DNA from 3 places in the Corynebacterium sp. AOP40-4SA-5 genome. Region 3 is predicted to be linked to each of the others. Evidence: predicted binding sites of a transcription regulator. Region 3 holds the regulator's gene; each other region holds the start of a gene.

The links. The regulator LexA, encoded in region 3, represses DNA repair genes until DNA is damaged. The targets are predictions, from matches to a motif close to CGAACANNTGTTCG.
Region 1: ACT3S3_RS00555 (HNH endonuclease signature motif containing protein) is a predicted target of LexA. The motif match lies at 2,263-2,276, and genes of this name have one in related genera.
Region 2: ACT3S3_RS02585 (SAV_6107 family HEPN domain-containing protein) is a predicted target of LexA. The motif match lies at 6,210-6,223, and genes of this name have one in related genera.

What each region holds. Positions count from the first base shown of each region.
Region 1 is NZ_JBQSWS010000001.1:114,991-124,665, forward strand. It holds gene ACT3S3_RS00550 (aminopeptidase C) at 1-872, opposite strand, end outside; gene ACT3S3_RS00555 (HNH endonuclease signature motif containing protein) at 895-2,208, opposite strand; gene ACT3S3_RS00560 (M18 family aminopeptidase) at 2,332-3,600, shown strand; gene ACT3S3_RS00565 (tRNA (cytidine(34)-2'-O)-methyltransferase) at 3,597-4,088, shown strand; gene ACT3S3_RS00570 (bifunctional methylenetetrahydrofolate dehydrogenase/methenyltetrahydrofolate cyclohydrolase) at 4,107-4,958, shown strand; gene ACT3S3_RS00575 (DUF3017 domain-containing protein) at 4,955-5,350, shown strand; gene ACT3S3_RS00580 (TIGR03571 family LLM class oxidoreductase) at 5,353-6,282, shown strand; gene ACT3S3_RS00585 (extracellular solute-binding protein) at 6,385-7,563, shown strand; gene cysT (sulfate ABC transporter permease subunit CysT) at 7,566-8,357, shown strand; gene ACT3S3_RS00595 (sulfate ABC transporter permease) at 8,354-9,157, shown strand; gene ACT3S3_RS00600 (sulfate/molybdate ABC transporter ATP-binding protein) at 9,158-9,675, shown strand, end outside.
Region 2 is NZ_JBQSWS010000003.1:66,190-75,864, forward strand. It holds gene pknB (Stk1 family PASTA domain-containing Ser/Thr kinase) at 1-1,212, opposite strand, end outside; gene ACT3S3_RS02560 (Rv2175c family DNA-binding protein) at 1,361-1,753, shown strand; gene ACT3S3_RS02565 (alpha-(1->6)-mannopyranosyltransferase A) at 1,667-3,283, opposite strand; gene ACT3S3_RS02570 (polyprenyl synthetase family protein) at 3,286-4,410, opposite strand; gene ACT3S3_RS02575 (methylenetetrahydrofolate reductase) at 4,538-5,539, shown strand; gene ACT3S3_RS02580 (GNAT family N-acetyltransferase) at 5,559-6,158, opposite strand; gene ACT3S3_RS02585 (SAV_6107 family HEPN domain-containing protein) at 6,315-6,752, shown strand; gene ACT3S3_RS02590 (DUF3040 domain-containing protein) at 6,883-7,275, shown strand; gene mraZ (division/cell wall cluster transcriptional repressor MraZ) at 7,791-8,222, shown strand; gene rsmH (16S rRNA (cytosine(1402)-N(4))-methyltransferase RsmH) at 8,434-9,510, shown strand; gene ACT3S3_RS02605 (hypothetical protein) at 9,507-9,675, shown strand, end outside.
Region 3 is NZ_JBQSWS010000009.1:80,616-90,290, forward strand. It holds gene ptsP (phosphoenolpyruvate--protein phosphotransferase) at 1-1,207, shown strand, start outside; gene lexA (transcriptional repressor LexA) at 1,296-2,045, opposite strand; gene ACT3S3_RS07485 (hypothetical protein) at 2,558-2,839, shown strand; gene nrdR (transcriptional regulator NrdR) at 2,933-3,394, shown strand; gene hrpA (ATP-dependent RNA helicase HrpA) at 3,408-7,523, opposite strand; gene ACT3S3_RS07500 (carboxymuconolactone decarboxylase family protein) at 7,622-8,146, opposite strand; gene ACT3S3_RS07505 (peroxiredoxin) at 8,148-8,744, opposite strand; gene ACT3S3_RS07510 (hydrogen peroxide-inducible genes activator) at 8,928-9,675, shown strand, end outside.

The sequences.
Region 1 (9,675 bases), on a different contig from region 3:
AAGTCCGGGGTGTCCCACATGTTGTTCTCGTGGGTGATGCTGAACGCCCGGCCCGCCTCGTGGCGCGGATCGTGCACCACGCTGACGTAGCTGTCTAGGTCATCGGGCAGCATCTCGGCGGCGAACTGCAGCGGGGTGTAGGTGCCGCCGCGGTGGAAGCCGTTGTCGGAGTCGCGGTACTGCCAGGTGAACTCCGTGGGCGGCACGCCGAGGTGGATGGCGGTGACGCGGTAGGCGTCGTCCAGCGTCTTCTCGATCACCGGCTCGGCGGCCTCACCGGCCAGGACGGCGTCGCGCAGGCGCAACGCCCCGCGGCGCAGGACGGTGCGCAGGCGTCCGTCCAGCTGCGGGGTGCGCCCGGAGGCGAAGGTCTCGGGCATGGCGTAGGACGGCACGGCGCCGTACTTCGCGACGAGGTTGGTGAAGTAGTTCCACTGCCCGCCGTCGGACGCCGCGCCCTGCAGCAGGGCGGCGACGGTGCGGTCGTCGAGGTCGGTGACGCCGTCGCGGAACTGCCGCTCCAGAGAGCGCAGCACATGGTTCGACTTCTCGATCTTGTCGAAGAACTGCAGGTAGGTGTGGGAGAACTCGAACTCCTTCACCCCGAGGTCCTCCGCCACGCGGTGGCGGAAGACGTTGTAGGCGGCGAACATCCAGCAGCGTCCCGACTGCTTCTGGTCGGAGACGCCGAGGCGGTCGAGCTTGACCTCCGTGGTGGGGTCCAGGGCGGTGACGGCGTCTCGGTTGAGCGCGACGGCGTTGACGTCGGCGGCGGTGACGGCGTTGCGCGCGATGCGCCGCGCCCGGTCGCCGACGGCGGAGTCGCGCAGCTCCTCGAGCACGGTCGGGGACAGGGGAGGTGAGAAGTTCATGCGTCCGTTATACCCTCCGGTGTCAGAACGGCACCTCCGCCCCGTCGTCGTGGAACCCGCCGGTGTTGTGCTCCCGGACCACGGCGTAGCGCCGCGACGCCCGCTCGGCGAAGGTGGTGCGTGCGTAGCCGGCGAGCGGGCCGGAGGGTTCGGTGACGAGGGTGTGGCCGTCGTCGACGCTGGTCCACATCACCGTCCCGTCGCCGGCGATGGTCGGGTCCCACCAGCCCAGGGTCTTGAGCAGGTGGTGGGCGCGGCACAGGCACTGCAGGTTGCGGGTGTCGGTGGGTCCGCCGGCGGCGGGGTCGTCGTGGTCGTAGCGCCGCACGTGGTCGAGGTCGCAGTTCGGTGCGGCGACGTCGCAGCCCGGGAAGCGGCAGGTGCCGTCGCGGCCGCGGACGAAGGTGCGGATCTGGGCGGTGGGGACGTAGGACTCCACCTGGTCGTGCCCGGCGACGCGCAGGTGGGTGACGCGCTCCATGAACTGCTCGGTGGCCATCGCGTCCAGCCAGTGGCCGGAGTCGGTGGCGGCGGTGGCGCCGTCGATGTCGCGGTAGAGGTTGAGCGTGACCTTCACCTCCGCGGTGCCGCGGGCCAGGTGCATCATCGCGTCCGCGCGGGAACACCCCTGGTCCCGGCAGACCGCGTCGAGCACGGTGAGGAACTCCTCGGCCTCGACGGCGGGCAGGACGGCGGTGATCGCCGTGGTCTCCTGGTCGTAGGTGTCCACGTTGACCTGACGCCGCGGCCGCTCGGCGGTGGTGGGTGCGGCGTTCGGGTCCAGGGGGCGGGCGAGCTCGTCGACGTCGTCGATGGCCTTGGCGATCCGGTTGTACAGCGTGCGGGGACCGGGCATGGCCTGCTCGTCGCGTCGCGGGGTGAGTACCTTGATCAGTGCCGTCTCCACCTCGGCGAGGAGTGCGGGGTCGTCCTGAGCGACGCCGTCGGCGGCACGGGCCAGGACACGCAGATGGTCGTAGCCGAGCATGCCGCGGCCCAGGTGCACGGACAGACGCGGCATGCGCAGGCAGAGCAGCCCGACGTCGCAGAAGGTCTCCGCACGTCCGCGGGTGATGGAGGTCTGCGCCTGCAGGCGTGAGTAGTGCTCGGTGACGTCCGCGTCGTCCAGCGGGGTGGAGGCGCGGGCGAGGTCGAGCATTGCCACGTTCATGCGGCGGGTCGCGCTCACGGCGGGGGAGGTGTCGACCTCGACCGACCAGTGGGGGCGGTGGCCGAGGTCCCCCATGAGCTCGTTGGCGACGATGTCGAGTTGGCGAAGGAAGTGGGCGTCCTCCCGGAAGCCGTGACGTGGTGGCGGTGGTGTGGTGTCCGTCATGTCGATCACGCTATCAAGGGCCCCGGACATGAAACGACGGAAAGGCGAATCGATCGAACACATGTTCGTCTTACTGCAGGGCCGACGGTGTCGGTGTCCGTGACGGGTGGTTTACTGGTGGCCATGACAGGCACCGCCGACTATCTCGACTTTATTGACTTCATTGACGCGTCCCCCAGCAGCTACCACGCGGCCGCCGAGGTGGCGTCCCGGCTCGCCGCCGCCGGCTTCCACCGGCAGGACGAGAAGGAGACGTGGGACGCCTCACCCGGCGGGCACTACATCGTGCGCGGTGGGGCGGTGCTGGCCTGGCGCGTCCCCGAGGGGACGGCCGACAGGTTCCGCATCGTCGGCTCCCACACGGACTCCCCGGGGCTGAAACTCAAGCCCGTCGGCGACATCGTCGGGCCCGGAGGGTGGCGTCAGGCCGCCGTCGAGGTCTACGGCGGGGCCATCCTGCCCGCCTGGCTGGACCGCGAACTGCGGCTCGCCGGACGGGTCGTCCTCGCCGACGGCAGCGAGCACCTGGTGCGCACCGCCCCGGTGCTGCGCGTCCCGCACCTGGCCATCCACCTGGACCGCAGCGTGAACAGCGGCTTCACCCTCGACCGGCAGCAGCACATGCAGCCGGTGTTCGCCGTCGGTGACGGCTCGCCGACGATCGGCGAGGTCGTCGCCGGTGCGCTCGACGTGCCCGACGTGCACGCCGACGACATCCTCGCCCACGACCTGATCACCGTCGACGCCCAGCGCGGCGAGGTCTTCGGTGCACGCGGTGACTTCATCGCCGCCGGGCGCATGGACAACCTCAGCAGCGTCTTCACCTCCCTGGAGGCCTTCCTCTCGGCGGAGGACGTCGACGGGGTCGTCCCGGTGCTCGCAGCCTTCGACCACGAGGAGGTCGGCAGCGCGACGACGAGTGGCGCGGCCGGACCCGTGCTCGAGGACGTGCTGACGCGGACCTCCACGGCGCTGGGGGCGGACGTGGAGGGTACCCGGGCGATGTTCGCCCGGTCGTCCTGCGTCTCCGCCGACGCCGCCCACTCCGTGCACCCGAACTACGCGGGCAAGCACGACGCGGTCAACCGCCCCGTCGTCAACGGCGGCCCGGTGCTGAAGGTCAACGCCAACCAGCGCTACGCCTCCGACGCCGCCACCTCCGCGGCGTGGCGCGCGGCATGCCGTGCCGCCGGGGCCCCCGACCAGGTCTTCGCCGGCCACAACGACGTCCCCTGTGGCTCGACCATCGGGCCGATCACCGCCACCCGGCTCGGCATCCCCACCGTCGACGTCGGTATCCCGCTGCTGTCGATGCACTCGGCCCGGGAGATGGCCGGGGTCCACGACCTGTCCTGGTTCACCGACACGCTGAAGGCCTGGTGGGAGCAGTGAGCGAGAACACCCCGTACTGCCGCATCCTCTTCGAGCACCCGGCTATCCCCGGCAACACCGGGGCAGCGATCCGTCTGTGCGCCGGCACCGGTGCCTCGCTGCACCTGGCCGAGCCGCTGGGCTTCAACTTCGACGACAAGCACCTCAGGCGCGCCGGGCTGGACTACCACGACCTCGCCGACGTGCAGGTGCACCCGTCGTTGGACGCGGCGCTGGACGAACTCGCCGGCGCCGCAGGCGCGCGGGTCTTCGCCTTCACCGCCCACGCCGACACCTGGTACACCGACGTCGACTACGAACCGGGGGACGTCCTGCTCTTCGGCACCGAGCCCACCGGCCTGACGGACGAGGCGCTCGCGGACCCACGGATCACCCGGCAGGTGCGCATCCCGATGCAGGAGGGACGGCGCAGCATGAACCTGTCGAACGCGGCGTCCGTCGCCGCCTACGAGGCGTGGCGGCAGGCGGGGTTCCCGGGCGGACGCTGAGGGTGCCATAATGGTGCGGTGACTGATGCGACCAAGCTTGACGGCAAACTGTACCGCGACGAGATCGTCGAGGACCTCACCCGCCGCGTGGCGGCGCTGAAGGAGAAGGGGGTCACGCCGGGGCTGGCCACCGTCCTCGTCGGCGACGATCCGGGGAGCCACTCCTACGTGAAGATGAAGCACCACGACTGCGAGCAGATCGGGGTGAACAGCATCCGGCGCGACCTGCCTGCGGACGTCTCGCAGGAGGAGCTCAACGCCGTGATCGACGAGCTCAACGCCGACCCGGCGTGTACCGGCTACATCGTGCAGCTGCCGCTGCCGAAGCACCTGGACGAGAACGCGGTGCTCGAGCGCATCGACCCGGCGAAGGACGCCGACGGCCTGCACCCGGTGAACCTCGGCAAGCTCGTGCTGATGGAGCCGGCGCCGCTGCCCTGCACGCCCAACGGGGCGATCGCGTTGCTGCGTCGCTTCGGCGTGGAGCTCGACGGGGCGAAGACCGTGGTCATCGGCCGTGGTGTGACCGTGGGCCGTCCCATCGGCCTGATGCTCACCCGTCGGACGGAGAACTCCACCGTGGTGCTGTGCCACACCGGGACGAAGGACCTCGCCAAGGAGACCCGGGACGCCGATATCATCGTCGCCGCCGCCGGTAAGCCGCACATGCTCACCGCGGACATGGTGAAGCCCGGCGCCGCGGTGCTGGACGTCGGAGTCTCGCGCGTGGACGGCAAGCTCGCCGGCGACGTGCACCCGGACGTGTGGGGTGTGGCAGGTGCCGTCTCGCCGAACCCCGGCGGCGTCGGCCCGCTGACCCGCGCCTTCCTGGTCCACAACGTGGTGGAACGGGCGGAGCGACTGGTGTGAGCGACGCTCCCGACACCACCGACACTGCAGAATCCGACAAGGCCGACCTCGTCGAGCTGACCCCGGCCGAGCGCCGGACGTTGCTGCGCAACCCGCACGATGCGCGGGTGCCGCACTCGCGGCTCAACCAGACGGTGCAGATGCTGCTGGTCGTGGGGTTCGTGCTGGTGATGGTGGTGGGGCTGGTGTTCCTGGTGGCCGACCGCTGGCGTCGTGGCACGGTGACGGTGGGCACCGGCATGCTGGTGCTCGCCGCACTGCGCTGGATCGTGGACGGGGAGATCCTGGGCGTGCTGTCGGTACGCTCGCGCAAGTTCGACTCGCTGTTCTGTGCCGCGGTGGGGGCGGCGATGCTGCTGGTGGCGGTGTCCGTGGACGCGCTGGGCAGCTAGTCGTGAAGCCCGGTTTCGCCAGGACCTTCGCCGAGGGGGAGATGACCCTGGGACTGACCCTGCCGCTCGGGGCGACCGGCCCGGACCTGCAGGACGTCGCGGCGCAGGTGGACCTCGTCCGGCTGGCGGAGGACGCCGGCGTCGCCGCGGTGTGGGCGCGCGACATCCCGCTGCGGGTCGAGACCTTCGGTGACGTCGGCCAGGTCCACGACCCGTTCATGTACCTGACCTGGCTCGCCGCGCACACCGACCGGATCGCGTTGGGGACGGCGGCGGTGGTGTTGCCGCTGGCGCACCCGCTGCTGCTGGCGAAGCGCTCGGCCGGGCTCGACCGGCTCAGCGCGGGACGCTTCCTCATGGGTGTGGCCAGCGGGGACCGCCCCGAGGAGTTCCCGGCCTTCGGCCTGGAGAAGGGGGAGCGCGCCGCGCTGTTCCGCGAGAACCTGGAGGTGCTGCGCGCGGCGTGGGCGCCGACGGGGCGTCCGGTGCACTGGTCGCGCGGGCGCATGGCGGGTGCGGACGTGGTGCCCACGCCGTCCGGCGGCGCGGTGCCGGTGCTGCCGACGGGGTCGTGCCAGCAGAACATGGACTACAACGCCGCCCACGGCGACGGGTGGCTGACCTACCACCGGTCGCTGCCGCAGCAGAAGGTGATGGTGGACCGCTGGCGGGCGTCCTGCGGCGAGCGGTTCAAACCCTTCGCCGAGTCGATGTGGCTGGAGTTGTCGCAGGACGCCGACCTGCCGGTCGAGGGGCGCGACTTCGGGTACCGCACGGGTCGGCGCGGGTTGCTGGAGATCCTGGCGTCCCAGCGGGCGATGGGGGTCAACCACGTGTCGCTGCACCTCGCCGGGGGTGGGCGACCGGTGGCGGAAGTGCTGGGGGAGCTGGCCGAGCACGTGGTACCGGAGTTCACCGCACTGGACGGGTGATTCCATTCGTGGTGAATGGAACGCTGCGGGGGTCCGGAGGTGGGGCGATAGTGTCTCCTGCGTAGTAGACAGAGCAGTCTGTGCGGAGGAGAGGAAAACCACGTGGCGTTCAAACCCAGCCTGGGGGCGGTACTCGTCGGTGTCGGCCTGGTGGCCGTCGCCGGGGTGTTCGCACTGCCCGGCGGAACCGTCGACGACCCGGGGGTCGTGGACGTCTCGTCCGGCGACGAGCGGTTGAACCTCGTCGCCTACGCCGTCCCCAAGCCCGGTTTCGAGGCCGTGATCCGCGGCTTCCGCGGCACGCCCGAGGGCGCGGACACCGGCTTCGCCGAGAGCTACGGCGCCTCCGGCGACCAGTCGCGCAAGGTTGCCCGCCACCTGCCGACCGACATCGTGAACTTCTCCGTCGAGCCGGACGTGACACGTCTCGTCGACGCCGGCCAGGTGGCCGACGACTGGCGTGAGGACGTCCCCGGCGACGAGTCCGGGAAGTCCGTCCCCTTCGGCTCCGTGGTCTCCTTCGTCACCCGCGAGGGCAACCCGCTGGGCCTGGAGAACTGGGACGACCTGCTGGAACCCGGGGTCGAGGTCATCAGTCCGAACCCCGCGAGCTCCGGCTCGGCGAAGTGGAACCTGCTGGCCCCCTACGCCAGCTGGTTCTTCCAGGCCCTCGACGGCGGCGCCGACACCGGCACCGCCCACTCGGAGGCGCTCGACAAGCTCACCCAGCTGGTCGGGGCGCACTTCACCGTGCGTCCGAAGTCCGGACGCGAGGCCACCTCCGCCTTCGAGAGCGGGCAGGGCGACGTCCTGCTGTCCTACGAGAACGAGGCCATCGAGCTGGACCGCAACGGCGGTCGCATCGACTACACCGTGCCGGACGACACCTTCCGCATCGAGAACCCCGTCGCCCTCGTCGACACCTCCGACGACCCGGACGGCGACCTTGCCAAGGCCACCGAGTTCCGCGACTACCTGTTCACCCCCGAGGCGGAGAAGCTGTGGGCGGCGGAGGGTTTCCGGCCCGGACCCGACCTCTTCGACGACACCACCGACGTCATCGACTCCCTTCCGGCCGGGCAGCGTGACGCCTTCCGCGAGCTGGACACGGTGCACACCGTCGACGAACTCGCCGCGGCCTTCCGCGAGCTCGACCCGGACCTCGACCCCGAGGGCACCGCGGCGGACTGGGACCTGGTCGACCAGGTCCTGTTCAAGCGGGCGAAACCCGGCAGCGGCGAGGACAGCGGCGCCATCACCACGATCTACCAGGCGGTGTGACCATGAGCGACAGGACGACCAAACTCAGCATGGGCACCGCCACACTCTGGCTGTCCGTCATCGTGCTGCTGCCCCTGGTCGCGCTTACCACGGAGGCGTTCTCCGGCGGGATCGGCGGGTTCTGGGAGGCGGTCAGTTCCGAGGGCGCACGCCAGACCCTCTGGGTCACCGCGAAGGTGTCCCTGGCCGTGGCGGTGATCAACATGGTCACCGGCACCCTGATCGCCTGGGTGCTGGTACGCGACGACTTCCCCGGCCGGCGCATCGTGGACGCGGTCATCGACCTGCCGTTCGCCCTGCCCACCATCGTGGCCTCCCTGGTGCTGCTCAGCCTGTACGGGCCGGACAGCCCGATGAACATCACGATCAACGCCACCCAGCCGGCCCTCGTGATCGCCCTGGCGTTCGTCACGCTGCCCTTCGTGGTGCGCTCGGTGCAGCCCGTGCTCATCGAACTCGACCACGACGTGGAGGAGGCCGCCGCCTCGCTCGGGGCGTCCAACGCCACGATCTTCCGCCGCATCATCCTGCCGGCCCTGTGGCCGGCGGTGCTGTCCGGCACCGGCCTGGCCTTCGCCCGCGCGATCGGCGAGTACGGCTCCGTGGTGCTCATCGGCGGCAACATCCCCGGTGAGACCCAGGTCGCCTCCCAGTACATCCAGGAACAGATCGAGTCGGACGTCCCGGCGGCCGCCGCCGCGGTGTCGGTGGCGCTGCTGGTGATCACCTTCGTCGTACTCCTCGTCCTCCGCCTCGTCGGGGACCGCAGCTCCCGGAAGGAGCAGGACGCATGAACCAGTCCAAGAGAAGTGTCCTGACACTGCGCACCCTCGCGCTGGTGTACCTGGCCGTGCTCGTCGCGCTGCCCGTCGGCACGATCCTGTGGCGCACGGTGCAACCCGGCGTCGGCCAGTTCTGGGAGTGGATCACCACCCCGGCGGCGGTGTCGGCGCTGCAGACCTCGCTGCTCATCGTGGTGATCACCGTGCCGCTCAACGTGGTCTTCGGCATCGTCGTCGCCCTCGGACTGGTGCGGGGACGCTTCCCCGGCAAGTCCGTCGTCCAGGCCGTCGTGGACCTGCCCTTCGCGGTGTCGCCGGTGATCGTGGGCGTGGCCCTGATCATGCTGTGGGGCACCGACGGCTGGTTCGGCGGTGTCGAGGACCTCGGCTTCCGGGTGATCTTCGGGCTGCCCGGCATGGTGCTGGCCACCGTGTTCGTCACCCTGCCGTTCATCGTCCGGGAGGTCGAACCGGTGCTGCGTGAGATCGGCACCGAACAGGAGCAGGCGGCGTCCACGCTGGGCGCGTCCTCCTGGCAGACCTTCCGACGGATCACCCTGCCGTCGATCCGCTGGGGCCTGTCCTACGGCGTGGTGCTCACCGTCGCCCGCGCCCTCGGCGAGTTCGGCGCGGTGATCATGGTCGCCTCCGGGTTCGCCGGCGGCGGACAGACCCTGACCCTGCTCGTGCACTCCCGCTACCTCGACGACAACAACGTCTACGGCGCCTACGCCGCGGCGACCCTGCTGATGATCGTCTCCGTGATCGTCCTGGTCGTCATGACCCTGCTGCAGAAGAAGAAGGTTTCCTAGATGACCATCTCCGTCTCCCACGCCGTGAAGACCTACGGCGACTTCACCGCCCTCGACGACGTCTCCCTGGAGATCCCCGAAGGCTCGCTGACCGCCCTGCTCGGCCCGTCCGGCTCCGGAAAGTCCACCCTGCTGCGCACCATCGCCGGGCTGGAACACCCCGACTCCGGTGCCGTCGTGATCGACGGTGCCGACGTGACCCGGCTGTCGCCGCAGGACCGCGGCATCGGGTTCGTCTTCCAGCACTACGCCGCCTTCAAGCACATGACCGTGCGCGACAACGTGGCCTTCGGCCTGTCCGTACGCAAGCGTCCGCGCAAGGAGATCGACGCCCGTGTCGACGAGCTGCTGGAGATCGTCGGCCTGGCCGGCTACCACACGCGCTACCCCTCGCAGCTGTCCGGCGGCCAGCGGCAGCGCATGGCGCTGGCGCGTGCCCTGGCGCCGAACCCGGGCGTCCTGCTGCTCGACGAGCCCTTCGGCGCGCTCGACGCCAAGGTGCGTGAGGACCTGCGCAC
Region 2 (9,675 bases), on a different contig from region 3:
GCCGGCGATGGCCACGGCGACGACCACGACGACGAGCAGGACGCCCCACACCAGGGTGGCGGCCCCGCCGCGGTTGGTCAGCGGTCGCTGGTTGCGCGGCACCGGGGCATTCTGTCCGCCCTCCTGCGGGGCGTGCTCCTCCGGGTGAGCGGCAGGGGGTTCGTCCGGCGGCTCGGGTGCGTAGGGCGCGACGAGGTTTGTCTCGGCGGTGTGGGCGGACGGGAAGTCCTGACGGGTCTCGGTGGTGCCGAAGACGCCGGTGGCCATCGCGTCGTCGTCCCAGCTCAGCCGGTCGGAGACGTGCGAGCCCTCGAGTGCGCGGTGGACGGCGCTGGCGGTCGGTGCGGGGACGAGGAAGTCCGGGAGGTTGAGTTCGCGGCGGGTGGAGCGCACCGCCTCCAGGAACCCGTTGCCGTCGGCGAAGCGGGCGGCGGGTTCGCGCCCGGTGGCGCGCAGCACCAGTTCGTCGAGTTCCGGCGGTACGCCGGCGATGTAGGACGAGGGGGCGGGGACCTCGTTGTCGAGGCGCATCAGCGCGGTCTCCTCCGGGGTCGACCCGCGGAACGGGGTGCGTCCGGTGAGGAGCTCGAACAGCAGGACGCCGGCGGAGTATACGTCGCCCTGCGGGCCCACGTGGCCACCGCGGACCTGCTCCGGGGAGAGGTAGGCGGCGGTGCCGATCACCGGTCCGCCGGTGGAGACGTCGCGGCGCGAGGCGCGCACCAGCCCGAAGTCGGCGAGTTTCACCTGGTGGTCGTCGCGGATGAGCACGTTGTCGGGTTTGACGTCGCGGTGCACCATCCCCTCGTCGTGTGCCAGGGCGAGGGCCTCGAGGACGGGACCCATCACCGCGAGTGCGGCGTGCGGCGGCATGGGGCCGCGCTCGCGCAGCAGTTCACGCAGGGTTCCGCCGCTGATCAGCTCCATGACCAGGAAGACGTGGTCGCCGTCGGGACGTCGGTCCACCCCCTGGTCGAAGACGTTGACCAGACACGGGTGGTTGAGGCGCGCCACGGCGCGGGCCTCGCGTTCGAACCGGGCGCGGAAGGCGGGCTCGCGGGCGTACCCGGGATCCAGCACCTTGGCGGCGAGGTCGCGGTCCAGTCGGGTGTCCACGCAGTGGTAGACCACCGACATTCCTCCGCGGGCGATCGTCTCGCCGATGCGGTACCGGTTGTCCAGCAGGTCACCTGGCTGTAGCTGGGGCTCCATGATGCTCGGCCCGCCTCCTTTCTTCTACGGCTACCGGGGAAGTATACGGGGAGGGCGGGCAAAGCCCGGAAAGTGCGTGGGACGGGATAGGCTGGGGACCGTGAGTGAGAAAAACGACGGCGTCGGTTCCGACGCCACCTCCGAGAACATCCCGTCCGACAACTCCACCGGCCGTCGCCTCGCCGAGGCGGTCTCGGGCCTGCCCGCAGGTACGCAGGTCCTCAACGTGCCCGAGGTCGCCGAGGTGCTCGACGTCCTGGTGACCCGCGTGATGGACGACCTGAACAGTCACCGCCTGGTCGCCGTGCACGTCGACGGCGTGCGCCAGGTCCCGGCCCGCTTCTTCACCGACGGCGGCGAGCTCAACCGCTTCGTCCCGGGGCTCGTCGCCCTGCTGGCCGACGGTGGCTACAGCGACGCGGAGATCCTGGAGTTCCTGTTCACCGAGGACGAGTCACTGCCGGGTCGTCCCGTCGACGCCCTGCACGGGCACCTCGCCCGGGAGGTCATGCGCCGCGCCCAGGCCATGGCCATCGCCTGACGTCTGCGACCTGTCCCCGCTGCTCCGGAGGCAGGAGGTCGTTGCCCACCACATCAGCAGGCCGACGACCACGAGCCACCACAGCGAGTAGAGGCGGTTGTTGCCGCCGCCGTCGAAGGTCATCGACATCACCATCGACAGCCACGCGACCACGATCACCGCGCGACGGTCTCGGACCCAGACGCCGAACAGTGCCAGCGGTGCCATGTAGTACCAGGGCAGGACGACGGCGTTGAGGACGCAGGTGACCGCGTAGGCCGCGGTCGCCCCGACCATGGCGTCCCTGGCGCCACGGCGCCACACGGCCCAGCAGACCACGAGTCCGAGAAGCATGAGGACCATGGTCACCGGACGCAGGACCGCGACGATCTCGTTGAAGTAGATCTCCTCGCTGAACAGGCTCAGCGGACGCACCAGCAACCCTGCCAACAGGGACGCCAGGGACAGCGGGTTGATCACCTTGGTGTTGCCGCTGATCTCGGCGACCCAGCCCCAGGTCTGCCCGCTGGCCCAGGTGATCGCCGCGACGGAGACCAGCATGACCGCCACCGAGCCCAGTCCGCCGAGCAGCATGCAGACCAGACGGGCAGGGGTGATGCGGGGCAGGTCACGGAGTACCTCGCGGAAGCTACGACGGGGACCGTTCGCCCCGGGGGCCTCGCCGGCACGACGTGCAACGAAGACCCACACCAGGAACGGCAGGGCGAACAGGGCGGTGGCCTTCAGCGCCACGCCTGCGCCGACCAGGGCGGAGCCGTAGACCAGCCCACGGACCGGTGCGGCCCTGAATCCCAGGTACAGGCCGGTGCACACCAGGGCCATCATCGTGACCTCGTTGTGCATTCCGCCGATGAAGTGGATGACCGCCAGCGGGTTGGCGACACCGATCCACACGGCGAGTTCCGGGGAGCTGCCGATACTGCGGGCGAGGCCGGCCACCGCCCACACCAGGACGGCGAAGCTGGCCAGCGAGAGGATCTTGTAGGCGATGATCCCGGCGGTGATGTTGTCCCCGGTGATCCGGGTGATCCCGTCGCCGATCCACAGGTGCAGGGGGCCGTAGGGCGTGGTGGTGTTACGCCAGTCGCCGCTGACCTCGAAGAACATGCGTCCGGGGTTGGCGGAGGCGCCCACCTCGTAGGCGTTGAGGCCGTCGCGGGCCAGGGTGCCCTGCATCAGGTAGGAGTAGATGTCGCGGCTCATCAGCGGGCCGGCGAAGAACAGCGGGGCGACCCACGCGACGATGGTGGAGGCGCCGAGCCTCTCGCCGAGCCGGACGATCCGTCCGCCCACGACGATCCACGAGGTGATCATCAGCAGGATCGCCACCCACATGAACACCACCACGATGCCGTAGAGGTGGCCGAACCCCAGGTTGGACCAGCCCAGTTCCTGCAGGAGGCCACCGCGGTTACGGGTGGCGCCCACGGAGTGCGAGCACAGTGCCAGCAGCACCGAGCCGACCACCCCGAGGATGACGGCCGTGCGACGGGGCATGTCCCGTAGCCGGGCCCCGGTCCGTGTCAGCACGTTCAGCTCCTCCGCTCCGTGAGTTGTTCGGCGACACCGACGAGGTCGTCGGTGACGGCGTCGCCGAGCCCGCCGGCGCGCAGCGTGGCCACGGCCCGGTCGGTGAGGGAACGGATCAGCGCGGTCGACTCGGTCGCCGCCCCGGAGTCGACGATGATCCCGCGCAGGACGTCGACCTCGTCCTCCGTGGTCACCGTCCCCATGCCGGCGCGCAGCCGGGCGGCCGCGGACGGGTCCGCGGCGTCGGCGGCGCGCAGAGCGGAGGCCACCAGGTAGGTCCGCTTGCCCGAGCGCAGGTCGTCGCCGGAGGCCTTGCCGGTGACCGAGGGGTCACCGAAGACGCCGAGATGGTCGTCCTCCAACTGGAAGGCGATGCCGATGTCGCGGCCCACCGAGCGCAGCATCCGGACGGTCTCCGCCGGCGCGTCCGCCAGAACGGCGCCGAGGTGCAGGGGACGCTCCACGGTGTAGGCGGCGGTCTTGTAGGTGTTGACCTTCCACGGCGCCTCCGGGTCCTCGGAGCCGCTGGCCTCCACCGAGATGTCGAGCATCTGCCCGGCGATGACCTCGGTGCGCATGGCACGCCACGGTTCACGCGCCCGGCGCAGCGCGGCGGCGGAGACCCCGGAGTCGGCCAGCATGTCGTCGGCCCAGGCGAACGCCAGGTCGCCGACGAGGATCGCCTGGCTGACCCCGTAGGCGCCGGCGTCGCCGAGCCATCCGTCGTGCCGGTGCCGGGCCTCGAAGGAACGGTGCACGGTGGGGCGTCCGCGGCGGGTGTCGGAGCGGTCGATGATGTCGTCGTGCACCAGGGCGCAGGCCTGGATGAACTCCAGGGAGCTGGCCGCGGCGACGAGTGAGGTGGCGTCCGTCCCCTCGTCGAGCGACCCGCCGCCACCCTCCAGGGCACAACGCACCCCGGCCCAGGTGAAGAGGGGACGCAGTCGCTTACCGCCGACGATGAACGCCGAGAGCTCGTTGATGCCCTGCTCGATGACGGGGTCGATGCCGTCGAACTCCGCGTGCCTGGCGGCCAGGAAGTCCGTGAGGGTGGCGTCGACGACCGGCGGGACGTCGGACAGCGGGCTGTCCACGTGCCAGGTCGGCGTCGGGGCGGCGTCGGCCATCGGGGGGTGCCTCCGTAACGTGAAGAAGTAGGGGACGGGGTGATTCATCCCCATAGTAGGGACCGGTGCGCGGAAAGCGGACCTCGACCTGCCCGAGACGCCGGGTGGTCTTCTAGGATGGGGCGCTATGGTCAACGAAATTCACCGCGAAACTCACCGCCCCGCCCCGGCGAGCCTGCAGGTCGCCGTCGCAGACACCCTCAAGTGGGGTACGCCCGGACGTGTGCCCTTCTCGGTGGAGTTCATGCCCCCGCGCAACGACGACGCGGAGCAACGCCTCTGGTCCGCCGCGGAGGCCTTCCACGACCTCGGCGCCAGCTTCGTGTCCGTCACCTACGGTGCCGGCGGTTCGAGCCGGGAACGAACCGAGCGCGTCGCATCCCGCCTGTCGGTCAAGCCGTTGACGACGCTGCTGCACCTCACCCTCGTGGACCACCGTGAGGAGGAGCTCCGCGACATCCTCCGCGAGTTCGCCTCCCTGGGCCTGACGAACCTGCTGGCGTTGCGCGGCGACCCGCCGGGTGACCCCACGGGTGACTGGTCGCCGGTCGACGGTGGGCTGAACTTCGCCCACGAACTGATCGAGCTCGTGCGGTCGATGCCGGAGTGCTCCGACTTCGACATCGGCATCGCGTCCTTCCCGGAGGGGCACTACCGTGCCGGGAGCCTGGAGAACGACACCCGCTACACGCTGCAGAAGCTGCAGGCGGGTGCGAGCTACTCGATCACCCAGATGTTCTTCGACGTCGACCACTACCTGCGTCTGCGGGACCGGCTGGCGGCGGCGGACCCGGTGCACGGGGCCAAGCCGATCATCCCGGGTCTGATGCCGATCACGTCGTTGCGCTCCGTGCGCCGGCAGATGGAGCTGGCGGGGGCGTCGCTGCCGGCCTTGCTGGAGGATGAGCTGACCAGGGCGGCCGCCGGTGACGAGGTGAAGAATGCCGCGGCCATCCGTGAGGCCGGCATCGACGTGACCTCGAGGATGGCGGAGCGGCTCATCGCCGAGGGCGCGCCCGACCTCCACTTCATGACGATGAACAACGTGCGCGCCACCCAGGAGGTGCTGCACAACCTGGGCATGGCACCGGCCTGGGGCCCGGAGCTCGGGCAGGACATGGTCCGCTGACGGGGTGCCGTCGGGGGCGTCAGCGCCTGGGGAGGGTGAGGATGCCGAAGGGGCGGGGGTCTGAGCCGAAACGGAAGTCACGCAGCAGGTCCCCGAAACCTGCCGCCCGGTAGAGCGACCAGGCCGCGTTGGACTCGTCGGGAACCTCCGGGGTGGAGAGCAACGCGACGGGGCTGTGGAGATGGGGGAGCAGGGCGTCCAACATCGCCCGGCCGGTGCCGTGCCCCTGGTAGTCGGGGTGGACGTGGACCTCGGAGATCTCGTCGTAGTCGCTGAGCAGGTCGTCCGCCTCATCGGGCGTGCTGCCGGCAGTCCGTAGCCCACGGTGGACCTCCCGGTACCACCAGCTGTGCAGGTCGCCGGGGAATCCGTACGCCACGCCCACCGCGCGGTGCCGCGAGCTGCCGGGGTCCGGGGTGGAGTGTGCCGGATGGGTCAGCGCGACGACGCAGCGGAACCCGGGTTTCCGGGCGTTGGCGATCCAGAGCTGACGGCGCTGGCTGAAGGTCTCCGGAGGGTAGTCCATGGCCCGCAGGTGGATGTCGACGAGCTGGTCGATCCTCCGCACGTAGTCCTGGGCGGACAGGGGGCACACACTGATACGGAGGTCGTCGTTCACCCCACCATTGTGGCAAACCAGGGGAGGAGGGACGGCGGATTCCCCGAAACTAGAACATCTGTTCGAGTATAGTTCCGGTCGCCAGTTTCGTGTCCGGGGTGCCCCGTAGTTTCAGGTGCATCATCGCAACGTGGAACGGGACGTAAGGAGGCGGTCATGGTTCAGGGAGCAGGCGACAATGTCGCGAGGATGGCGCGGTCGCGCCGGGGTGGGGCGGTCCTGCCCGAGACGTTCGTCATCGAGGCGGAACGTCTGCTGGAGCTCAGCAGGACCGACCTGGTCCGGGAGGAGCGGCTCACGTGGGCCTACCGGGCTGCACTCCGTGCGGCGGGGGCGGTCATCCAGTTCGCCCGGAAGAAGCGCCGCCGGCTGCCCCCGGGCAGTGCCTGGGAGAAGGTCCGTGCCTTGGCGGGTGACGAGGAGATGGAGCGGTGGTGCGACCGTTTCGCCCCGCACGCCCGGCTGGTCGCGCAGGTGGAGATGGGCCTGGTCCCGGACCTCGGGGAGCACACCGTGGCCGAGGTCTACCACGATGCCTGCGAGTTCCTCGACGCCGTCCGGGGCATGGTCGGATACCTCCCCGAGGTAGCGTGACAGGTCTGTGTTCACCCTGGGGTAGGCTGGTGGACATCGAGGCGGAACTTTTCTCACTCCTTGTGCGTTAACACGGTAGAGACAGAACAACCGTCAACATCTACACCCGACACCTCAGGGGAGGACGATCGTGGCACTTTCGGAACAGGAACGGCGCATGCTGCAGGAGATCGAGCAGGCGCTGATTGCCGACGACCCCAACCTCGCCCGGCAGGCAGCCGGGGACACCTCCGTCGGCGGTGGCTTCAATATCGGGATCCGCTCTGTGGGGGTTTTCCTCCTCGGCGTCTGTCTGCTGATCGCCGGTATCGCTCTCTCGCAGAACAGCCTGTGGTTCGTGGGCCTCAGTGTTGTCGGGTTCCTCGTGATGTTCGGCGGCGGGCTGCTGGCCTTCCGCGGGCCGTCCGGGTCGGGTAACGGCAAGGTGAAGGCCAACCCCTCCTCCGGCAAGCAGGGCTCCGGGTCCTCCGGCGGCGGGGTCGCCGACCGTATGGAGGACAGCTTCCGTAAGCGCTTCGAGTAGGCAGCCGCAGTAGGCCGCCGGTCAGGGGAGACCAGCAACCTGCCGCACACACCGCCAGCGGGCGGGTCCGATCATTGATCGGACCCGCCCGCTGTTGTCGTGTGTCACCACGCTTTCCCCACTTTGCTCCACCCGGCCCGGTGGGTGTCGACCCCGATGCGCCTCGGCAGGGCTCTGGCGTGCCTAAAGTCCCTCGTTCTGCCCTGTCTGCGCTCCGGCGACACGGGCCTGCGGGCGCTCCCAGTGAGTTCTACGAAAACTTCCCCCACCTTCCCCCACCATGCACCTGTTCTTATATCTGCAGTTCACGCGCCTGCAGTGTCGAGGCTATCTTCAGGTCTCCGGCATGAGATGCAACTTCTGTGGTCTTGTGTGACTGATGGGCTAGTCAGTGTGGTTGGAAGTGGGGTACTGTGGGGCGCACTGGGGCACAATGGTCCCCGGGACAACTTCACAGAGATCGCATACGGCAACAACATTTCAGATGCCCGGGATGGCCGGGGGAGGGAGCCGACATGTTCTTCGGCACCTTCACCCCGAAGCTTGACGACAAGGGTCGGCTGACCCTTCCCGCCAAGTTTCGTGAGCAGCTGTCGGACGGCCTCGTCGTCGTCAACGGTCAGGATCACAGCCTGGCCGTGCACACGAAGGCGGAGTTTCAGGTGCGCGCGTCGAAAGCCGCCGCAGCCTCCCGGTCGAATCCGCAGGCGAGGGCCTACGTCAGGAACCTGGCGGCCAGCGCCGACGAGCAGGAGCTCGACAAGCAGGGCAGGATCACCCTCTCTGCGGGGCACCGGGACTACGCGGGACTCAACAAGGACTGCGTGGTCATCGGCTCCGTCGACTTCATCGAGATCTGGGATGCCGAAGCGTGGGACGCCTACCTGGCGGAACACGAGTCGGACTTCGCCGACGGTGACGACGACTCCCTCGCCGGGATCATCTGAGCTACCGCCCGCCCTCCGCCGTATGCCCCGCGACGCCGGTGGGACTGTGTGCCGGCCCTCATCTGCGCGGACGACCTTGACTTTGATGTACTTCCCCGACATCAAACCTGGCCCGTGCAGGTGAGGCCCCGTGTACAGTCCCGGCGGCGTTGCGATGACCACGTGAAGACAACAGGACCGGACGAGCGCCCCTGAAGAAAGGACCACCCCGATGACCGTCGCCGACGACGAGAAGCAGCCACGCGTCTCTGGCGAGCACGGGCACGTCCCGGTCATGCGCGACCGCATGGTCGACCTGGTCGGCAAGGGCGTCGGCACGGGCACGGACTCCGGGCAGGCGCCCGAGACCCCCGTCATCGTCGACGGAACCCTGGGCGCGGGTGGCCACACCGAAGTCTTCCTCGAACGATTCCCGCAGGCCGTCGTCGTCGGACTCGACCGCGACCCGGCCGCCATCGCCCAGGCGGAGCAGCGCCTCGCCCGGTTCGGCGAGCGGTTCGTCGCCTACCGCACCCGGTTCGACGGGCTCGGTGACGCGATCGACACCCTGGTGGAGCAGGGGAGGATCCCCGCCACCGCCCGTGAGGTCGGGGTCTCGGGCTACCTCTTCGACCTGGGTGTGTCGTCGATGCAGCTCGACCAGGCCGGCCGCGGGTTCGCCTACTCGCAGGACGCGCCGCTGGACATGCGCATGGACCCGGACCTGCCCGTCACCGCCGCGGACATCCTCAACACCTACGCCCACGGCGACCTGGCCCGGATCCTCAAGACCTACGGGGACGAGCGCTTCGCCGGCAAGATCGCCTCGGCGGTGCTGCGCGAGCGTGAGGTCGAGCCGTTCACCACCTCGGCCCGCCTGGTCGAGCTTCTCTACCGAACGATCCCGGCGGCGTCGCGACGTACCGGTGGGCACCCGGCGAAGCGCACCTTCCAGGCGTTGCGGATCGAGGTCAACGCCGAGCTCGACTCCCTCGCGGCGGTCATCCCCGAGGCGACGGCGCGACTGCACGTCGGGGGCGTGGCGGTCTTCATGAGCTACCAGTCCCTGGAGGACCGCATCGTCAAGAAGGCGCTCGCCGACCTGACGGTGGATCACACGCCGCCGGGCCTGCCGGTGGCGCTCCCGGAGTTCGCCCCCGACTTCGAACTGGTCACACGTGGTTCAGAGAAGGCCTCCGAGGTCGAGATCGAGCAGAACCCGAGGGCCGCGCCGGTCCGTGTCAGGGCCGTCACCCGCATCCAGAACTCCCAGAACACCCACCGAGACGCACAGCGAGGAACCAGATGAGCACCGCCACCGCAGCCCGTCAGCGCACCCGCGAGCACTCCGGTTCGACCGGACGCGACGACCACGGCACTTCGGGCGCCCACGGCGCCGTCCGCACCGGTCGGTCGGGTTCGGGCCCGAGCAGCCTCGACCGCCGGCAGACGCACAGCAGTCCGGTGCGCCGCC
Region 3 (9,675 bases):
CGACGACCTCGCCCCGGCCGACACCGCCACGCTGGACCCTGAGCTGATCATCGCCGTGGTCACCGAGAAGGGTGGTGCGACGAGCCACACCGCGATCATCGCCCGCCAGCTCGACCTGCCGTGCATCGTCGCGGTGGGGAGTAACCTGCGCGGCGTGAGTGCCGGCACCGAGGTACTGGTGGACGGTGCGGCGGGGACCGTGGAGACCGGCGTGGACCCGGCGGAGGTGGAGAAACGGGTCACCGCCGCCGCCGAGCTGGCCTCGAAGGTCCGTGGCTGGCACGGCCCGGCACAGACCGCCGACGGCCACCGGGTGCAGCTGCTGGCCAACGTTCAGGACGGCGCGGCCGCCCGCCAGGCCGCGGAGTCCGTGGCCGAGGGGATCGGGTTGTTCCGTACCGAGCTCGGCTTCCTCAGCGAGACCACCGAGCCGTCCGTGGAGGAGCAGGCGCGGCGCTACGCCGAGGTCCTCTCCGCGTTCCCGGAGGGCAAGGTCGTGATCCGGACGCTCGACGCCGGCTCGGACAAGCCGGTGCCCTACGTGATGGCGGAGACCGAGGAGAACCCCGCCCTCGGCGTGCGCGGTCTGCGGATCGCGCGGACGAACCAGAAGCTCCTCGAGCGTCAGCTCGACGGCATCGCGTTGGCGCTGAAGCTGTCCGGCCGTGAGGACTCCGCGGCCCAGACCTGGGTGATGGCGCCGATGGTCGCCACCGTCTACGAGGCGAAGTGGTTCGCCGAGCTGTGCCACGAGCGTGGCCTCGTGGCAGGCGCGATGATCGAGGTTCCGGCGGCTGCGCTGATGGCGGACAAGATGATGCCCTACCTGGACTTCGTGTCCATCGGCACCAACGACCTGACCCAGTACACGATGGCGGCGGACCGCATGTCGGCGTCGCTGGCACACCTGACCGACCCGTGGCAGCCCGCGGTGCTGCGCCTGGTCCACACCACCTGCCGCGCTGGTGCGGTGACCAAGACGGCCGTGGGGGTCTGTGGTGAGGCTGCCGCGGACCCGGTGCTGGGCTGCGTGCTCGCCGGTCTCGGTGTGACCTCGCTGTCCGCGGCACCGCCCGCACTCGCCGCGGTGGGTGCACAGCTGGGCGAGGTGGACTTCGCGGTGTGCCGCGAGATGGCCGCCGCCGCGCTGGACGCCGACGGTGCCGAGGAGGCCAAGGCCGCCGCCGCAGCCGTGCTGGGGCTCTAGCGCACCCTGTACCCACGCGAAACCCCCGGAGGCCTCTGACGGAGACTGTCCGGGGGTTTCGCCTATCTACGTGGGGTTTGCGGGGTGCCTAGATCTTTCGCAGCACCGCGACCACACGACCGAGGATGTCGGCGTTGTCACCCGGGATGGGTTCGAACAGGTCGTTGTGGGGGAGCAGCCAGACGCCGGCGTCGTCCTTCTGGAACTCCTTGACCGTCGCCTCCCCGTCGATCATCGCGGCGACGAAGTCACCGAGTTCGGCGACCTTCTGGGAGCGCACGGCGACCCAGTCGCCGTTGAAGATGCCCGCGTCGCGCATGGACTCACCGACAACCTGGAGCAGGAACAGCTCCCCGCCGCCGACGAGTTCCTGGGGGAGAGGGAAGTGGGCCTCGACGTGCTCCTCGGCCAGGATGGGCGAACCGGCGGCGATCTGGCCGACGACGGGGACGAAGGACGGTTCCGGCATCCCCGCAGGACCGCCGGCGTTGGCGGGCTTCGGCCCCGGACGGTTGTCGACCTCGTCCTCGAAGTCCCTGATGTCGACCGCGCGCGGCTTGTTGTCCTCGCGGCGCAGGTACCCCTTACGCTCGAGCTCGCGCAGGTGGTAGGACACCGACGAGGTCGAGTTCAACCCGACCGCGTCGCAGATCTCGCGGATGCTCGGCGGGTATCCGCGGAACCGGGTCGCGTCCTTGATCACGTCCATGATGCGCCGTTGACGGTCGGAAAGCTTCTCCCTCCCCTTTGCGTCGAGCGCGGCACCTGCCTCGGTGACCTTCGCCCGCTTTCGCTTGCCTGCCGTGGTTCCCACGGAGGACTTCTGCTTCTCTGACATCTGACCCACTCCTGGACTCGTTGTACCGGTCGTGTCCCCGACCTTACATGACCGAACGGACATCGTTGGTCAGGGTGTTCGAAAAATTCGGGAAGGCTGTGGACATCATCGAACACCCGTGCTACCTTCGGGTGCAGATACAGAACTTCGAACACACGGACGAAGAATGTGCCGTCGGAATCAGTCGATGTCCGTCCGCGGTGCTGTCATGGTCCTTGTCTGAAGCCGGGAATCCGGTCTGCTTCCACGGAAAGAGGGTTGTCATGAGCACGATGTCGGTTGAAAGTCGTCGGTCCGGTCTCCGCCGTCCCGTCTATCGGCGTCCGGAGTGGTCCGGGTCGGAGATGGATGGTTTCTCGAACACCTGGGGGGAAGGATCGGTCCGGACCCCCTCGGTCGTGCAACGGAAGCGGTACCTCCGTCAGGGCAGAATTGCTGAACGTCCGTTCGAGCCGACCTCCCGGTACGCAAGAATGCGGCGTCGTGCGTCGATGGTCGTGGGTTCCCCGGGCATGACCGTGTTGTCGCTGGCCACACTGGTGGCTTTCCTCGCCGTCTCGCCGGCGGTCACCGGCCCGCAGGAGGACACCGTGACCCCGACCGGGACGACCACCGTCACGGTGAGCGAGGGCCAGAGTCTGGCGGAGATCGCCGAGCAGCACGTGCACGGGGCCAGCGTCGGCGATGCGGTGGCGAGGATCGCCTCGCTCAACGACGTCAGCGAGCTGGGTGGCGACGGCGACCACGGGGACTCCCGGGTGAGCAACCGGGACGTGGTCATCCCGGTCTACTGACCGGCCCCGTCGGCCGACGGTGGTTCCGCCCGGGGGCGGGGGTAGCATGTGGGAACACCTACCGTCCTGACGACCTCCGCAAGGGAGAACACCGTGCTCTGTCCAGCCTGCCGTTCCGAGGACTCCCGGGTCGTGGACTCCCGCACGGTGGAATCAGGCTCCGCTATCCGCCGCCGCCGCGAATGCCTCTCCTGCAAGACCCGGTTCACCACCCTGGAACGTTCCGTGCTGCTGGTCACCAAACGAAGTGGCGTCACCGAGGAGTTCCGCCGCGACAAGGTGATCAGGGGAGTCGGTCGCGCCTGCCAGGGCCTCGAGGTCTCCGGGGACGACCTGAAGATCCTGGCCCACGACGTCGAGCAGTCACTGCGTGCCTCCCACGGCTCGCAGGTCGCCGCCGACGACATCGGCCTGGCGATCCTGGAGCCCCTTCGCAACCTCAACGAGGTCGCCTACCTCCGGTTCGCCTCGGTCTACAAGTCCTTCCGGTCGACCGAGGATTTCGAGAAGGAGATCCGGGCGCTCCAGGAGCGGCGAAGCGACGCGACCGGGTAGCCCTCCCCCGGGGCTACCTGATCTTCGCCAGTGCCTTACGCACCCGGGCGACACTCGCCGGACGCGACGTACCTAGGTTCTGGGCGTACAGCGACACCCGGAACTCCTCGACCAGCCAGAGGACATCCTTGAACTGCGACGAGGCCGCCCGAATCGCCGGCAGGCGGCGCCGGGCCTCCTCGACCGCCTCGAGGCACTCCCTGACCTGGTCGTCGAGGTCCTCCTCCCGGTCCGGGTCAGACTCCATCATCTCCAGGCGCGACTGCATCGCTGCAACGTACCGGGGTACGTGACGAAGATGTTCCACGCCGTTCTTGGCCACCTGGTGGGGTCCGAGGAAGAACTCCAGCTGCGCCTTCATGTCCTCGATGGCAGCCCCGTCCCACGCCGAGAGCTCCTGCGACATGTCCGCCACGGCAAGGACCGCCGGGGTGATCGCCACGAAGATCTGGCGGACCAGTCCCGGGCCGCGGTCCCTCGCGGCGCTGACCGCCTCGGCGCACCGTTCCGGATCGCGGATCACCGGACCGTACTGTTCGAGCAGGTTTCGACAGGCCAGTACCCGGCAGTCGTCCACCAGAGCGTCCGCGCCGCCGTGCGGATAGGTATCCACCGCCACACGCTGGCGCAACTGCAGTCCCTTGACCATCTGCTTCGTGGAGACCTGGCAGGCCGCCACCATCATCTCCAGGACCGTGGAGAACTGCTGGCCCGCCGCCGCCTGCGGGGTGGGGAAGGCCTTCAGCACGACGCCGTCCTTGCCCGCCGAGACCAGCGCGGGGTAGGCCGACGTGGTCTGGCCGTCCACCACGGTCTCGACGGACTCGGGGATGACCCCGATGCCGTCGCTGCTCCAGCTCGCGGAACGGGCGAGCACACCACCGGTACCCCCTGCACCGTTTCCGCCGCGTCGTCCCCGGCCCTTCTTCTTCGTCGGGCCATGGGACGCGGAGTCCTGCGGGGTGGGGGCGGCGCCCCCGGACGCGCCGTTCGACCCGCGGGAGGAGCGTGCCGTGGCGGAGGCGATGGACTGGGTGATCTCGCCGGCCAGGTCGTCCTGCAGTTCACCGAGGTCCTTCGAGGTCGCGATGACCTTGCCCCGACGGTCCACCGCGGCATAGGTCATCCGCAGGTGGCCCGGGACCCGGTCCCAGTCGAAGTCGGAGGGGCTGATCCCCGTGCCGCCGAGCGAGCGCAACGCATCAGCCAACGCCTGGTCGACGGGGCCGTCATAGGGGGTCATGCGCTCCAGCGCGGCCCGGGCGAACTGCCCGGCCGGCACGACCGAGGTGCGTAACGGCTTGGGGAGCGTGCGGATCAGTGCGATGCACAGTTCCTCGCGCATGCCTGACACCAGCCACCGGGTGTCGGTGTCGGTGACACCGGCGAGCAACGGTAACGGGATGCGCATCGTGATGCCGTCGGCTGGATCGCCGGGACTGAAGACGTACGTGAGGTCGAACTGCATCGCCCCCTGGCGCCACGTGTCCGGGAACTCCCGGGCCTCTGCCGCGGCACCGTCGGAGCCGATGAGCGCCTCCGGGGTCATGTCGAGCAGGTGTGGGTCGTTTTGCCGGGCCTTCTTCCACCAGGAGTCGAAGTGGGCGGCCGACACCACCGAGGACGGGAGGCGGGCATCGTAGAAGCTGTAGAGGGTGTCGTCGTCGACGACGATGTCCCGGCGTCGTGCCTTGTCCTCGAGCTGCCCGACCTCGTCCAGCAGCTCACTGTTGTGGCGGAAGAAGCGGTGGTTGCTGCGCCAGTCTCCCTCCACGAGCGCGTGGCGGATGAACATGTCGCGCGCTGCCTCCGGATCGGTCTTCGACAGGTTGACCCGGCGGTCGGCGATGACCGGCAGGCCGAGCATCGACGCCTTCTCGATGGCCAGAGCCGCACCCTGCTTGCTGGACCAGAACGGCTCCGCGTAGGAGTAGCGCATCAGGTGTGGGGCGACCTCCTCGAGCCACTCGGGGACGACCGGGGCGACCGTGCGGGCGAACACCTGGGAGGTCTCCACCAGTTCAGCGGCCATGACCCACTGCGGCGGTTTCTTCGACAGATGCGAGGACGGGTGGATCACGAATGTGGTGTTGCGGGTGCCGGTGAACTGGCGGGAGTTGCCCTGGCGCATACCGACGTTGGTCAGCAGACCCGTCAGCAGCGACTTGTGGACCTCGGTCTCGTCGACGGACGTCGCCTCGCGCTTCCCGAGACCACTCGTGGCCGTCTCGGCGTCCTGGTCGCCGAGGTCGAAGGTCAGCTCACGGAAGTGGCGCACGTTGGGGATCTTCCACCGCAGCTCCTGGATGACCGTGAGCAGCTGACGGACCAGATCCATCCACTCCAGGACGCGGACGTAGTGGATGAACTCGTCGCGGCAGAGCCGGCGGAACTTGTTGCCGGAGAGCTCCCGGCGCTGGGCCTGGAGGTAGTTCCAGAGCTTCAGCACCGAGATGAAGTCGGAGTTCGCGGCGAACCGGGCGTGGAGCTGGTCGGCGCGGGCCTGGTGCTCGGCAGGACGTTCGCGGACGTCCTGGATGCTCAGTGCCGCCACGATGACGGCGACCTGTTCCAGAACGCCGTTGGCGTGGGCGGCCGACAACATGCGCGCCAGACGGGGATCGGTGGGGATGCGCGCCATGTCGCGCCCGATGTCGGTGAGAGTCGGGCCGCCGTCCTTGCCCTTCTCCTTCTCTTTGTCCTTCTCCTTGGGCTCGTTGGCCAGTGCGCCGAGTTCGCGCAACAGCTGGACGCCGTCGCGCACCGACTTGGAGTCCGGAGGCTGCAGGAAGGGGAACTCCCGGATGTCGCCGAGGTCCAGGGCGGTCATCGACAGGATCACGCTGGCGAGGTGGGTACGCAGGATCTCCGGGTCGGTGAACTCGGGCCGTGCCTCGAAGTTCTCCTCGGAGTACAGGCGCACGGCGATGCCGTCGGAGGTACGTCCGCAACGGCCCGATCGCTGTTTCGCCGACGCCTGGCTGATCTCCTCGACGGGCAGGCGCTGCACCTTCGTGCGGTGCGAGTAACGCGAGATCCGGGCGTAGCCGGTGTCGATCACGTACTTGATCCCCGGCACCGTCAGCGACGTCTCGGCGATGTTCGTGGCGAGGACGATCCGACGCCGTGACCCGGTACTGAAGACCCGGTGCTGTTCTGCAGAGGAGAGACGTCCGTACAGGGGCAGGACGTCGACCCCGCGCCACTGCTGGTCCGACAGCGCGTCCGCGGCGTCGCGGATCTCCCGCTCCCCGGAGAAGAAGCAGAGGATGTCGCCGGGCCCCTCGGCGATGAGTTCGCGGGCGGCGTCGAGAAGACCGTCCAACGGGTCCGTCTCGATCTCACGCACCCCACCGCCGGACTCGGTGCGGTCCTCGGTACGGGTGAGCGGGCGGTAGCGCACTTCGACGGGGAAGGTGCGTCCGGACACCTCGATGACCGGGGCAGGGTTGCCGTCGGCGTCGGCGAAGTGGCGGGCGAAGGACTCCGGGTCGATCGTCGCCGAGGTGATGATGACCTTGAGGTCGGGTCGCTTCGGGAGGATCTCGCGCAGGTAACCGAGCAGGAAGTCGATGTTGAGGCTGCGCTCGTGCGCCTCGTCCACGATGATCGTGTCGTAGGCGCGCAGCATCCGGTCGCGTTGGATCTCGGCGAGCAGGATACCGTCGGTCATCAACTTCACCGCGGTGGAGTCGTTGACGTGGTCGTCGAACCGGATCTTGTAGCCCACACGGCTACCGGGTTCGCCGACCTTCTCACCCAACTCGTCGGCGATACGGTCGGCGACACTGCGCGCGGCGATACGTCGCGGCTGGGTGTGACCGATTCGACGGGTCTCGCCCCGGCCGAGCTCCAGGCACATCTTCGGCAGCTGGGTCGTCTTGCCGGAACCGGTCTCACCGGCGACGATCACGACCTGGTTGTCGCGCACGGCCTCCATGATCTCGTCGCGGCGCGTGGAGACGGGCAGGGACTCCGGGAAGTTGAGGTTCTGCGTCAGGTTCGCCCGTGGGGTCTGGCGCGGGGGACGGCCGGAACCTCGTCCCGACCCTCGTCCCCGTCCCTTACCGCGTCCGCGCTTCCTGCCCGAACGTGGGGTGCCACTTGCGTTCTTGTCCTCGGAAACCACCCGGTGATCCTACCACTGACATGACTGCGGCCCCGCCCCCTGTCACCAGGGGGCGGGGCCGCGGCAGAGCGGAGGATCCGCAGGCGGACTGATGCGTCCTAGCGTGCGTCCTCGATCTCGATCGCCTGGGCGACGCCCTGGACGACGGCGGCGACCTTGACCGCCTCGAAGACCTGCTCCTTGGTCAGTCCCTCGTCGCGCACGGTCTTCTCGTGAGCGATGGTGCAGTGGTCACATCCGTTGATGGTGGACACGGCGAGGGAGAAGAGCTCGAAGTCGACCTTCTCGATGCCCGGCTTGCTGATGACGTTCATCCGCAGGCCCATCCGGACCTGGGCGTAGTCGTCACCGAGCCAGCCACGGGCGCGGTAGGCGACGTTGTTCATCGCCATGATCGAGGCGGCGGCCAGCGCGGCGTCGTACGCCTCGTCGGAGAGGTGCGCCTTGGCCTCGTCGGAGATCTCGGAGAGAACCTGGTCGTTGCGCGACGCGGCGGCCGCGGCAACGAAGGTGCCCCAGAGCTGCTGCTCGGTGAGCTCGGTCGAGCGGGCGAGGGAGCTGAGGTTGAGCTTCAGGTCCTTGGCGTAGTCGGGGAGACCCGACTTCAGGTTGTCGATCGACATATTAGTTCAGCGCCTCCTGGACGACGTCCATCTTGTTGATGTTCTTGGTCGGGTCGTTGGCCTGCCAGTTGCAGGCGCAGACCTCCTCGGACTGCAGGGCGTCGAGCACACGCAGGACCTCGTCGACGTTGCGGCCGACGGCGTCCGGGGTGACGGAGACGAACTGGATCACGTTGTCCGGGTCGACGATGTAGGTCGCGCGGTCGGCCACGCCGCCGGCGTTCTCCACGCCCAGGGCGCGGATCAGGTCGTGGCGGACGTCAGCGAACATCGGGAAGGGGACACCCTTGAGCTCCGGGTGGGTCGCGCGCCAGTTGAAGTGCGCGAACTCGTTGTCCGTGGAGCCACCGAGGATCTGGGTGTCGCGGTCCTGGAACTCCTCATCGAGCTTGCCGAATGCAGCGATCTCGGTGGGGCAGACGAAGGTGAAGTCCTTCGGGTAGAAGAAGACGACCTTCCACTTGCCCTGGTACTTGCCGAGGTTCACGTCCTCGAAGTAGTCGTCCGGCTGCTGGGCGTTGGCCTCGTGCAGGTCCCCGCCCTTGAGGGCGGTGAGGTTGAACTCGGGGAACTGGTCGCCGACGGTGAGAATGGACACGGTGAATGCCTCCTGGTTTCGTGAAAATATGACGCTCGTGCTTCGTCTTGAGCAACAACGATTATGCCATGAAATCAGAACTGATGCAAAGGTATAACTGATTTATTGGGAGAGCTTGATAGGGAGGCCTTATGGTCGCTCGTAGATAGGGTCCTGCAAGGATCGTGATGTAGAGTCATAGGCATGGTCAATAAGGATTACCGGCCGACGATCGCTCAACTCAGGACCTTCGCCACCGTTGCCGAGCACGGACACTTCGGCGTCGCCGCCCAACAGTTGGGGATCTCCCAGCCGTCGCTGTCGCAGGGGCTCGCGGCACTCGAGAGCGGCCTGGGTGTCCAGCTCATCGAGCGCTCGACCCGGCGGGTCATCGTCACGGAGATCGGACGCGAGCTGCTGCCGTTCGCCCAAGCCACGCTGGACAGCATGGACAGCTTCACCGGCCACGCGCGCGGGGCCCAGGGCGGGCTGTCGGGCTCGATGTCGCTGGGCATGATCCCCACGATCGCCCCGTTCGTCCTGCCGGCGTTCCTCCGGTCCTTGCCGACGACGGCACCGGATCTGGAACCGAAGATCGTCGAGGACAAGACGACCAACCTGATCGACTCGCTGAAGAACGGGGGACTGGACGCCGTCGTCGTGGCGTCGCCGGTCTCCGGTGCGGGAGTCGAACAGATCGAGCTGTACCGCGAGGAGTTCGTGGTTGTCCTGCCCGAGGGACACCCGCTCGCCGGGCGGCGCGACCTCTCGCTCGACGACCTCCAGGACCTGGACTTCCTGCTGCTGGACGACGGCCACTGCCTGCGCGACCAGGTCCTGGACCTGTGCCGCTCGGTGTCGTTGACGGTCGACCCGGCGCACTCGGTGACCAGGGCGGCAAGCCTGTCCACGGTGGTGCAGTGCGTGATCGGTGGCCTGGGATCGACCCTGG